Regions from separate parts of the Lactobacillus panisapium genome, predicted to be linked through region 2. Evidence: predicted binding sites of a transcription regulator. Region 2 holds the regulator's gene; the other holds the start of a gene.
The links. The regulator HrcA, encoded in region 2, represses chaperone genes, less so after heat shock. The targets are predictions, from matches to a motif close to TTAGCACTCNNNNNNNNNGAGTGCTAA.
Positions count from the first base shown of each region.

Region 1 (6,342 bases), 450 kb from region 2:
ATGCCTCAGATGATACCCTTGTTGCCCGCTATAAAGAAACAAGAAGAGTTCCACCACTTGCTCGAAGTGGTAGACTTCTCGATGCAATTATTGAGGAGCGTCGAATATTAACGGGAATAAAAAATCGGGCCAACGATATTATTGACACTTCTAATTTGAAGCCCAAAGAGCTTGAGCAGAAACTTTTTGATGAGTTTAGTGGTAAGGCAAAACAACCATTTTCGATTGAAGTCCTGTCCTTTGGTTTCAAGTATGGTATGCCAATCGATGCGGATATCGTTATGGATGTTCGTTTTTTGCCCAATCCGTTTTATATTCCTGAATTGCGACCGTTTACTGGATTAGATAAGCGTGTTGCCAAATATGTAATGGAAAAAAACGAAACAAAAGTCTTTTACAAGAAGTTATTAGATTTACTGGAAACAGCTGTGCCCGGATATATTAAAGAAGGCAAGGGTAAATTAACAATTGCGATTGGTTGTACTGGTGGACAGCATCGGAGTGTCGCAATTGCCCAGCAGCTTGCTCATGATTTATCCCAAAATTATTCAGTTGATATTACGCACCGCGAAATTAGTCGCTACACTAGAAAAAGGTGAAAAAATGACCTATGAAGATTCTAAAATAATTAGAGTTACTAAAAGCAGAAGACCACAAATCGTTGTTATTGGTGGCGGTACTGGCTTACCAGTAGTTTTAAACGCCTTAAAGGATCAAAATGCGCAGATTACTGCCATCGTTACCGTATCGGATGATGGTGGCTCGTCTGGTTCGATTAGAAACTTTATTAACGTTGTTCCACCTGGTGATATTAGAAATGTCTTAGTTTCATTAAGTGATATTCCTCAGGAAGAAAAAGATATTTTTCAATATCGGTTTGATTCATCAGATTCATTTTTCTCCGGGCACGCGATTGGTAATTTAATTATCGCAGCGTTAAATGAAATGCATGGTAATATTTTTGATGCCGTGCAATCTTTATCACGTATGATGCGAGTTGATGGTCATGTTTTTCCAGCTTCAAATGAACCCTTGACACTAAATGCTGAATTTATTGATGGCACAGTTCAAGCAGGGGAAAAGGAGATAACTAATAAAGATAAACGGATTAAGCGTGTTTGGGTAACTGATACAAATTCTACTTCTGAGCCAGAAGCCGTTTCGCCCGTTTTAGAGGCCATAATGCAGGCTGATGCCGTAGTTCTGGGACCGGGAAGTTTGTTTACTTCAATTTTGCCGAACCTAATGATTCCGAATTTAGGTGAGGCTGTAAAGAAAACGCAAGCTGAAGTTATTTATATTTGTAATATTATGACTCAGCTTGGTGAAACAGATCATTTCTCTGATTGTGACCATGTATCTGTAATTAATAATCATCTTGGCGGTCATTATATTAATACAACATTGGTTAATGGGGCCAAGATTGATATGTCAAAATTTGACCCGGATGATTACGATGCTTATATTGAGCCGGTTAAAAATGATTATGCTGGCTTAAGGCAGCAAGGGTGCCGCGTCATTACCGATGATTTTATTGATCAACGAAGTGGCCTTGTTTTTCACGATGGGCAAAAAGTGGCTAAAGAAATTATTAATCGGGCGTTTGCGGCAATGTCCCGCAGAAAGAGAATGGATTAGTTAATGGCAAGCTATGCGAGCAAGGTAAAAAAGGAGTTAACGTCGCTACCAATTCATCCTGAGCATGCAAAAGCTGAGTTAGCGGCATTTTTACGAATGAACGGCGTGTTAAACTTTCATGATCACATGTTTAGCCTTGATATTACGACCGAAAATCCCGCAATTGCGCGTCGCATTTTTTCTTTAATTAAAACTGCATATAAGGTCGAACCATTATTAATAGTTTCACGAAAAATGAAGCTTAAGAAAAATAATCAATACTTGGTTCGACTGCAAAATCACGTTAAAGAAATTCTGACAAATTTGGAAATTTTAACTCCCGAGGCAGGATTAATTACCCGTATTCCCAAAAGAATTATTAATTCGCGTGAAGGTGCTATGTCTTATTTGCGAGGTGCATTTTTGGCCAGTGGCAGCGTTAATAACCCTGAAACAAGTCGTTACCACCTTGAAATCTATTCTGCTTATGAGGATCATAATAATGATCTGCTTAAGCTGATGAATCATTATTTTAAGCTTAATGCGAAAACAACTAAGCGGCGGCGGGGTTATATCGTCTACTTAAAAGAAGCTGAAAAAATTGGTGATTTTTTACATATAACTGGTGCAATTAATGCCATGCTTTCTTTTGAGGATCTCAGAATAATGCGTGATATGCGGAATTCAGTTAACCGATTGGTTAATTGTGATACGGCTAATTTGAAAAAAACGGCAACGGCTGCCGCTAAACAAGTTGAAGACATTGAGCTGATTGATAATAAAATTGGCTTAGAAAACATTCCCGAAAAATTACAGGGAATAGCCCGTCTGCGATTACAGAACCCGGAACTTTCCTTAAAAGAAGTAGCCGAAAAAGTACCAGATGGACCGATTTCGAAGTCGGGCGCTAATCATCGGTTTGCCAAACTGCATGAGATGGCTGAAACATTAAATGAATAACAAAAAGAGCTTTGAAAATTATTCAAAGCTCTTTTAATTTGGCTGTATTTAACTATTTCTTTTGATTAACCATAATTTCGTCAATCAAACCATAATCTTTTGCTTCTTCAGCAGTCAAGTAGTTGTCACGTTCAGTATCCTTTTGGATCTTTTCTAGTGGCTGACCAGTTGTCTCGTGTAAAATCTTATTGATCTTTTCACGACTCTTTAAGATCTCATTGGCTGCAATTTGAATATCAGTTTGTTGACCTTGTGCGCCACCCAAAGGTTGGTGAATCAAGACGGTTGAGTTTGGCAAAGCAAAACGCTTACCCTTAGCTCCACTGGTTAAAAGAATTGATGCCATTGATGCAGCCATTCCAATTGCAATGGTTGAAACATCTGATTTGATAAAGTTCATGGTGTCCATGATTGCCAAACCAGAAGTAATTACTCCACCTGGTGAATTAATGTATAGTGAAATGTCCTTTGTGTTGTCTTGGGCATCAAGGAATAATAATTGGGCAATAATTGAATTGGCCATATCATCATTAATCTCACCACTAAGCATAATAATTCTATCTTTTAACAAGCGTGAATATATGTCATAAGCACGCTCACCACGGGCAGTTTGTTCAATAACTGTAGGTACAAGCATATTTCTACCTCCTGAATTAAAATTCATATCTATTAGCACTCTAATAAGTACAGTGCTAATTAAATCACTTACATCAAAACCTGTCAATGAAAGTGTATTAATTTTGTATTCTAAGTTACAACATTCTTATTATATAATACGAAGAGTAAACTAAATTTTTGGAGGAATAATTTTGAAGCTTATTAAAAAAATAGCAACAATGACGACAGCATTGATAGTCTGCTTACCAGCAACGACTGGATTGTGTGCAACTCCAGTTGTAGCTGATTCCAGTACTACGCAGCAAACACCGGCACAAAACAATTCTAATAAGAATTCTGTCTCTGATACAGTTGACAATAATGAAAATAATGGTGAAAGTGCTGACGATGACGACGGCAACGGTAATAGTAATACAGATGCAAAAACACCGACTAATCCGAAGAACCCTAATGATGGGGATAATGGCGATCAAGACAAAGAAAATAAAAAGAAGCCAAAGCAGATTATTACTGGTTATGCCATGATGACTAAAGTTGCCGGTAATAAGAATTATAAAGTTTGGCAAGACGTTAAAAATGGTAAGGTTGTCAAAAAAGTCGCTGACGGCATCAATTTTCAATACAATCACATTCAATCTGACCAATTGATTGAAACAAAGAAATACCGCTACTGGCGAATTTATGTTGACGGTCGTAAGGTCGGCTATGTCAATGAAAATTATTTTGCAAGAAATGAAATTGCTGTCCCTAAAACAGTCACTTTAGTTCGTAATGATGGCTATGAATTTCCTACAAGAGATGCTATTTCCTATGCAACTAACTATATGGGAACAGTAATTGACAATGATAATGTCAAGGTGTCGCGTGATACTATACCATGTGCTACTCCAAAAACTTATAAAGTAAAATATACATATGGTAAGGCTACTGCTACTGTTAAAGTTACGGTTAGAAAGAGTACTAAAGAGGGAATTGCCGACCCAGACGTAACTAACAGTTTACCAGCTCAACCAGGTACTAATGATCACCAAGCATGGAAAACACACTATGGTTCTTCAGTAAATTATGTTAGTCCAACTGAATATTCACCGGAAACTGAAAAACACACTTTGACAAGTGGTAATTTAACGCTGAAGACTAAATTCTATCAACCAGTTTTACTCAGTGTCAAAGATCCTAGTGATGATAATATTAACCGTGTAGGTCATATCCCAGAAGGCGTTACTGTGTCAAAGGGATGGGCATACACTAGTTTATTAAGCCATACATATTTAAGATCAGGACACATTGTGGGTTATGATTTAAATAAACTAACTAGTCCTTATAACGCCCAATACTTACTCGATATGTCACAAAAGGATTTTAACAATTATGTAAAACACGTTAAAGTTAGTCCTTATATTCCAATTGGACATGGTCAAGCCATGGGTTCAAGTGACAAATATATCTATGTTTTGAACAATGACAATACTTTGAAAGAGAGCAGCGATTCTGAAGAATTATTACAAATTCGGAAGAGTGATATGCAAATTAATAAGATTTGGACCATTAAGACTTGGGTTGGTGACCAAGACAATCCACGTTACTTCCATAACGGTGTTGTGATGAATGATTATGAAATGTATACTGTTTATCACGATGTTAAGAATAATCGCTATGAATATTGGCAATTAACTCGTACTGGTGACAACTGGTATCCAAAATTAGTTGGAAAAACAGATGGTAATTTTGTTAATAACAACTCTCCTGTTCAAGGATTTACCTACGATCCTGAACATAAGAACTTCTATCTTGCCTTTAATGATTTAATCTTTAAGATCGGTCGTGACGGCACATTAAAAGATCATTATTCATTTGATACAGGTCGCGAGATTGAAGGAATTTCGGTCAATAACGGGCAATTATATGTTAATTTAGCTCAAAGAGCTGAATTGTTAGTAAGTATGAAAATCGATTGATTTGAATAAAGTAAAAAGCAAGAACAGTTAGTTCTTGCTTTTATTATTCTTTTTTTGACAATCTGGGCAAATATCAAACATCTCCAAGTGACCTGCAGATGTAATAAAACCTGTTTGTTTTTTGATTAATTATCTTATTCTTAATGTATAGATTATATAGTTTTTAGCAAAAAACTAAATACTGCATATTATTTTTTGTTAAAAAGTACTAATATAATACTGTGTATTTATTTTAATGTATTATATTAAGAAAGGAAAAGACAAATGAGCGATTATAAAGATAATGAATTTTATACTTTATTAAAAAATGCAAAGAATGTGGATGGAACTGGTATTACTACTACTCAAAGATGGTCACCAAGTATAAGAAAAAATGATTTCACATTTTCAAGAGAAATGGTTTCTAAATTAAGTAGTCAAAGAAATGATGAAATAAAGTCAAATTTTTTTTATAATTTTCAGTATCTTGAATTTTTAAAACTACAAGTATTAGAATTGGTACTAACGCCAGTGTTGAAAGCGATGATAAAAAAGTCATATATAATTACTGGTGTTTCCATAATAGAACTCTGCTTTACTGTATATTTAGAAAATCTAGGGCATGACCCTAAAGAATCTTTTTACTCTAAAATTAAGGAAGTAAAAGATGACAATGGAAAAAATTTTTTTAACTTAAGTGATAATGATTTTACTGACATTGATGAATTAAGAAATTCACGTAATAAAATTCATCTTGAAGATAAAAAAAATACCATTGATGCTATAACTCGTCATGATATGAATAAAGACTACAATTATTTTGATATCAGTGATAGTCATCAAATAGAAATGGTTAAGGCCATTTTACTTAAACTTTTTGGTACTGAGAAATCAAAGTTTACAAACAAACCAGAATTATTTAGATCTTTGCTGTCATTGGACTAGGCTTTTACATATTCTTGAAAAAATAGCTTTTTAAATAGAAAAACAGACAAAGTAGATATAAATTGATGTAAACCCTAAAATTAGGACACTTTATTAGCTGCTAAATGAGGACCAACTTCCGATATTCAATCGGAGCTAGTCCTTTTAGTTTAGTTTTAATTCTTTTCTACTCAATGTAGTTTCTGATTGCGTCCTTCCAGTTCATTGAGATTTTTAAATTGCTTTTCAAAACCATAAAACTTTTCTCGCTTGAGTACGAAGAAGA
Region 1 is NZ_CP048268.1:760,427-766,768, forward strand. It holds gene rapZ (RNase adapter RapZ) at 1-599, shown strand, start outside; gene GYM71_RS03775 (gluconeogenesis factor YvcK family protein) at 604-1,638, shown strand; gene whiA (DNA-binding protein WhiA) at 1,642-2,577, shown strand; gene clpP (ATP-dependent Clp endopeptidase proteolytic subunit ClpP) at 2,630-3,214, opposite strand; gene GYM71_RS03790 (GW dipeptide domain-containing protein) at 3,387-5,153, shown strand; gene GYM71_RS03795 (hypothetical protein) at 5,418-6,077, shown strand; partial or broken gene GYM71_RS10485 (IS3 family transposase) at 6,247-6,342, opposite strand, start outside.
Region 1: a site for HrcA is predicted at 3,247-3,273, ahead of clpP (ATP-dependent Clp endopeptidase proteolytic subunit ClpP). Genes of this name have one in related genera too.

Region 2 (6,342 bases):
CGATTTAACTAGTGGTCAATGGCTGAAAGTAAAAAATGGCAATTCAATCCCTTTGAAAACGAATGCAAAAAAGGTTGCATTAAGGTACAATAATAGCGTTAAAGCAATCTATCAAAAGGATGATGCTGTTTATCGCCCTGATTTGATGCTGTTACAAAACGAATAGGTGAAATGAAGGTTATTTATCGTGCACATTATCCATTTAACTTACCCCATCGGCGAAAAGCTATTTCCAACTAATATTATCTTAGCGCTTGGTTTTTTTGATGGCGTCCATCTCGGACACCAGCAGTTAATTAAAATTGCCAAAAAAAAGGCAGACGACAAGCACTTGCCTTTGGTTGTAATGACCTTTGACCGTCATCCTAAAGAGGTTTACCAAAATTCACAAGTTACCTATATAGATAATTTAGGTGAAAAAGCCTATAAAATGCAAAAACTTGGTGTCGACTATTTATTGGTCATGCATTTTAATGAGCAATTTTGCCAGTTAACTGCACAAGAATTTGTTGATAACATTGTCGTCAAACTGGGTGCTGACACGGTAGTGGCTGGCTTTGATTATACTTATGGTCCTAAAGATATTGCTAATATGAAAAATTTTCCTAAATTTGCTAGAGGCAGATTTGAAATAATTGATGTTCCGAAACAATCTTATGATGGTCAAAAGATTGGCTCGACGGAAATTAAAAAGGCAATTACTGCTGGTCAGATGGACTTAGCACAAAAACTTTTGGGTGCGCCATATGTTATGTCTGGGACAGTAGGTCATGGTCTGCGTAATGGGCATAAATTGGGCTTTCCTACAGCTAATCTAGTATGGGATACTAACAAAGTGGTGCCAAAGGTTGGCGTGTATGCAACCCGAACTAAAATTAAGGGTCAATGGTATGACTCAATGACTAGTGTTGGCTATAATGTAACTATTAATGATAATAAGAAGATTTTTATTGAATCTAATTTATTTGGGTTTAATGAAGAAGCTTATGACGAGGACATGGTTATAAAGTGGTACAAGTATACACGTGGTGAGATTAAGTTTGCTAACTTGAACGAGCTAAAAATGCAGATGAAACAAGATGAAGCTGAAATAAAGGCTTATTTTGCCCAGAGAAACTAATAAATTCTTCCGGTTAATTAGAAAACTGCATTTTGTCATAAAAAAGTTTAGCACTCGACTTGACATTCTGCTAAAAACTAGTATCATAATAATTGTTAGCACCTGATAAGTATGAGTGCTAAAAGTGAGGGCGATTTTTATGTTGACCGAACGTCAAGAATTAATTTTAAAGACAATTATTAATGATTTTACGCAAACGCATGAACCGGTTGGATCTAAAACGGTCATGAATCAGTTGCCAATTAAAGTTTCTAGTGCAACTATTCGTAATGAAATGGCTGCTTTGGAAGACAAGGGATTACTTGAGAAAACACACCTTTCAAGTGGACGCGTACCGTCTACTGAAGGATATCGGTATTACTTAGATAATTTACTTGAACCTCTTCAAATCCCGTCGTCTGTTTACCAGAAAATTGTTAGTCAATTAGATCAGCCTTTTCACCAAGTCAACGAGATTGTACAGGAAGCTGCCAAAATTCTTTCTGACTTGACTAATTACACTGCTTTTGCAGAGGGACCCGAAAATAGTGATTTAACTATCACTGGCTTTCGAATCGTACCGTTATTTAATCGCCAAATTATGGCAATCTTGGTAACTAGTGATGGTAACGTCCATAGCCAAGTTTACAGCTTACCTTATAATGTTCACGGTGATGAAGTAGAAAAAGCTGTGCGGATGATTAACGATGAGCTCGTAGGAAAAGCTTTAAGTGAGATAACTCCTACCTTGCTTAATCAGACCTTGGGTAAAAAGCTAACGAGTAATCATGTAAGCGAACTAATTGATTTAGTTGAAGATGTTATTAACGATGCTGCTAGTGAGCAGATGTACGTTGATGGTCAAATCAACTTATTGAATAATAGTTCGTTTGATGATGTTTCTAGCTTGCGTTCACTATATGAATTGATTGATCACAATGATTTGATTTCTAATTTTGTTGATGACAAGACTAATTCAGATGGTGGCAAATATCCGGTACGTGTAAGTTTGGGTTCTGAATTGTCAAATGATTTGTTAAGAGATTATAGTCTGCTTACGGCAGAGTATAGCGTTGGCTCCCATGGCAAGGGCATAATTGCTTTACTTGGCCCGAATAATATGCCATATTCACAAGTTATTGGCCTTTTGGAATACTTTAGAAATGAATTGGCTAAGAAACTACTTGAATATTATGGTAGGTTTAAATAAAGGAGGTTAGCCGTGAGTAAGGAAAAATATGTTAGCGAAAAAGATTTGGCCAAAGATAAAAGTCAAACAGAAAAAGCTAAAAAAGATGAAAAAAGCAAAGTAAGTACTAAGGTTGACGAACACAAAGATCAAAAATCCGCAGAAAAAAAGCTTGCGGAAAATTTAGCCAAAGCTCAAGAAGAAAAGAAAGACTTGGAGGACAAATTCCTTCGTAGTCAAGCGGAAATGCAAAATATGCAAAATCGCTACAATAATGAGCGTGCACAATTAATCAAGTATGAATCACAATCTTTAGCAAAGGATGTTCTACCAGCAATGGATAACCTTGAACGTGCCTTGAATACTAAAGTAGATGATGAAGCTTCTAAACAACTTAAAAAGGGTGTCCAAATGACTTTGGATTCTTTGATTAAGGCGATGAAGGATCATGGTATCAGTGAAATTGAAGCTGAGGGAGCTAAATTTGATCCTAATTTACATCAAGCAGTACAAACTGTAGAAGCTGAAAATGATGAACAAAAAGATCACGTTGTTCAAGTTTTACAAAAAGGATATTCATATAAAGATCGTACACTAAGACCAGCAATGGTTGTTGTTGCACAATAATTGAAAGGAAGATTATTAATGTCAAAAGTTATCGGTATTGACCTCGGAACCACTAACTCAGCAGTAGCAGTTTTAGAGGGTAAAGAACCAAAGATTATTACTAACCCAGAAGGTAACCGTACCACTCCATCCGTTGTCGCATTTAAAGATGGTGAAATTCAAGTAGGTGAAGTTGCTAAGAGACAAGCAATCACTAACCCTAACACAATTTCATCAATTAAGCGTCATATGGGTGAGACTGATTACAAGGTAAAAATTGGCGACAAGTCTTATACTCCACAAGAAATTTCTGCCATGATTTTACAATACATCAAGAAGTTTTCTGAAGATTATTTAGGTGAAAAAGTTACGGAAGCAGTTATCACCGTACCTGCATACTTCAACGATGCACAACGTCAAGCTACTAAGGACGCTGGTAAGATTGCCGGTTTAGAAGTTAAACGGATCATCAATGAGCCTACTGCATCATCACTTGCTTACGGTCTTGATAAAGATGCCGAAGACGAGAAAGTATTAGTTTACGACCTTGGTGGTGGTACATTTGATGTTTCTGTATTGCAACTAGGTGACGGCGTCTTCCAAGTTCTTTCGACTAACGGTGATACTCACCTTGGTGGGGATGACTTTGATAATAAGATTATTGACTGGCTTATCAAGAACTTTAAAGATGAAAATGGCGTTGACCTTTCTAAAGACAAGATGGCTTTACAACGGTTAAAGGATGCTGCTGAAAAAGCTAAGAAAGATTTATCAGGTGTATCATCAACTCATATTTCTCTTCCGTTCATTTCTGCTGGTGAGTCTGGTCCTCTTCACCTTGAAGCTGACTTAACTCGTGCTAAGTTTGATGAATTGACTGCTGATTTAGTTGATCGTACCAAGATCCCATTTGATAATGCGTTGAAGGATGCCGATTTAACTGTTAGCGATATTGATAAAGTTATTTTAAACGGTGGTTCAACTCGTATACCTGCTGTTCAAGAAGCAGTTAAAAAGTGGGCTGGTAAGGAACCTGACCATTCAATCAACCCAGATGAAGCTGTAGCTTTAGGTGCTGCTATTCAAGGTGGGGTTATCTCTGGTGACGTTAAAGATGTCGTATTACTTGATGTTACACCACTTTCATTAGGGATTGAAACAATGGGTGGCGTCTTCACTAAATTAATTGAGAAGAACACCACAATTCCAACTTCAAAGAGTCAAATTTTCTCAACTGCAGCTGATAATCAGCCAGCAGTAGATGTCCATGTTTTACAAGGTGAACGTCCAATGGCAGCTGATGACAAGACTTTAGGTCGCTTTGAGTTAACTGACATTCCTGCTGCTCCTCGTGGTGTACCACAAATCCAAGTTACATTTGATATCGATAAGAATGGTATCGTTAATGTATCTGCTAAGGATATGGGTACTGGAAAAGAACAAAAGATTACTATTAAGAGTTCTTCCGGCTTATCTGATGAAGAAATTCAAAAGATGCAAAAAGAAGCTGAAGAACATGCTGAAGAGGATAAAAAGAAGAAGGAAGAAGTCGATCTTCGCAATGAGGTTGACCAATTAATCTTCTCAACTGAAAAGACCTTAGATGAAGTCAAAGACAAGGTATCAGATGATGATACTAAGAAGGTTAAAGATGCTCTTGAGGCTTTGAAGAAGGCACAAAAAGATAATAACTTGGATGAAATGAAGACCAAGAAGGATGAATTATCAAAAGTTGCTCAAGATTTAGCCGTAAAATTATACCAAGCTAACGGTGGAGCTCAAGGTGCCCAAGGTCAAGCTGGTCCGCAGGCAGGCCCACAAAACCCAGGTTCACAAGATGGCGGCTCTGATAATGGCTCTGCTGGCGATGGTGAATTTCATAAGGTAGACCCAGATAAATAAAGGGTTTATAATTGAATAAATTAGAAAAGAACTGCCGCATAAGTAGTTCTTTTCTTTTGTAAAGTAAGGAGCTTTTAGATGGCACAAGAAGATTACTATGATGTGCTAGGCGTTGATCGGAATGCCAGTGATAAAGAAATTAACTCTGCTTACCGTAAACTAGCTAAAAAGTATCATCCAGATATCAATCATGAACCTGGTGCAGAAGAAAAATATAAAAAAATTAACGAAGCATATGAAGTTTTACATGACCAGCAAAAGCGGGCACAATATGACCAATTTGGTTCTGCTGGCGTAAATGGTCAGGGCGGCTTTGGCGGTGGAGCCGGCCAAGGATATGGCGACTTCGGTGGCTTTGGCGATTTCGGCGATATTTTTAATGATTTCTTTGGTGGTGCTGGGGCTTCGTCACGTCATGTTGATCCGAAAGCACCAACTCGCGGAGAAGATCTTGATTATACGTTAACAATTGACTTTATGGATGCGATTAATGGTAAGAAAACACAAGTTTCTTATACTCGCAGTGAAACATGTCCAACTTGCAAGGGTAACGGTGCTGAAAAGGGTACTCAACCTATTACCTGTGACAAATGTGGTGGTACGGGAATAATGACCGTTAGCCAAAAGTCAATGATTGGTGTAATTCGGCGGCAAACTACCTGTGATAAATGTCATGGTCGGGGTGTCATCATTGAGCATCCATGTAAGACTTGTCATGGTAATGGCGTTGTAGACGGTAAAAATACCATTGAGGTTAATATTCCAGCCGGAATTGATAATGGTCAACAACTCCGTTATGAAGGTCAAGGTGAAGCAGGTAAAAATGGTGGACCTTATGGTGATTTGTACATAAGCTACCGAATTAAGCCATCTAAAGAATTTGAGCGTAGTGGGAACACAATTTATACTACCGTACCAATCTCATTTGCTCAGGCTACTCTTGGTGATGAAATTACGGTTAAGACGGTCCATGGTGATAAGAAGTTAAAGATACCAGCAGGAACACAACCAAATAAGAAATTCACTATCCGTGGTGAAGGTGTTCCTTACCTTCGCGGTAATGGCAATGGTGATCAGGTTACTACTATTCAAGTCCAGATTCCAAAAACAATCAACGAAAAGCAAAAGCAAGCTTTAGTGGACTTTGTTAAAGCTGGCGGCGGTTCAATCACTCCCCAAGAAAAAGGCTTTTTTGAAAGACTAAAAGAGAAATTGCAGTAATATATTTCTGACAAATCTTTTTATTAAGGCTTGTTAAACAATTAAGCGTCAGACCTATTAAGTAGTTTGACGCTTTTTTGTTTTGAACAAAAATAAGCTAACATAGAGAGTTGATATTTCAGAAGAAAAATATTCACTTTTTTAAAATGAATAAGCAAAAACAGACAAAAAGGCTTAACCATCTATATTCTATCGATGGTTAAGCCTTTGCCAATTAAATATTTTAATTTATTTTAGATTCTTTAATTCTCTACATAGCAATAATCTATAAAAAAATAATTATATTATAAATTATTTTTTATACCATTTACATATATCATTTAAT
Region 2 is NZ_CP048268.1:1,207,214-1,213,555, reverse strand. It holds gene truB (tRNA pseudouridine(55) synthase TruB) at 1-166, shown strand, start outside; gene ribF (riboflavin biosynthesis protein RibF) at 188-1,120, shown strand; gene hrcA (heat-inducible transcriptional repressor HrcA) at 1,260-2,309, shown strand; gene grpE (nucleotide exchange factor GrpE) at 2,322-2,915, shown strand; gene dnaK (molecular chaperone DnaK) at 2,934-4,796, shown strand; gene dnaJ (molecular chaperone DnaJ) at 4,875-6,017, shown strand.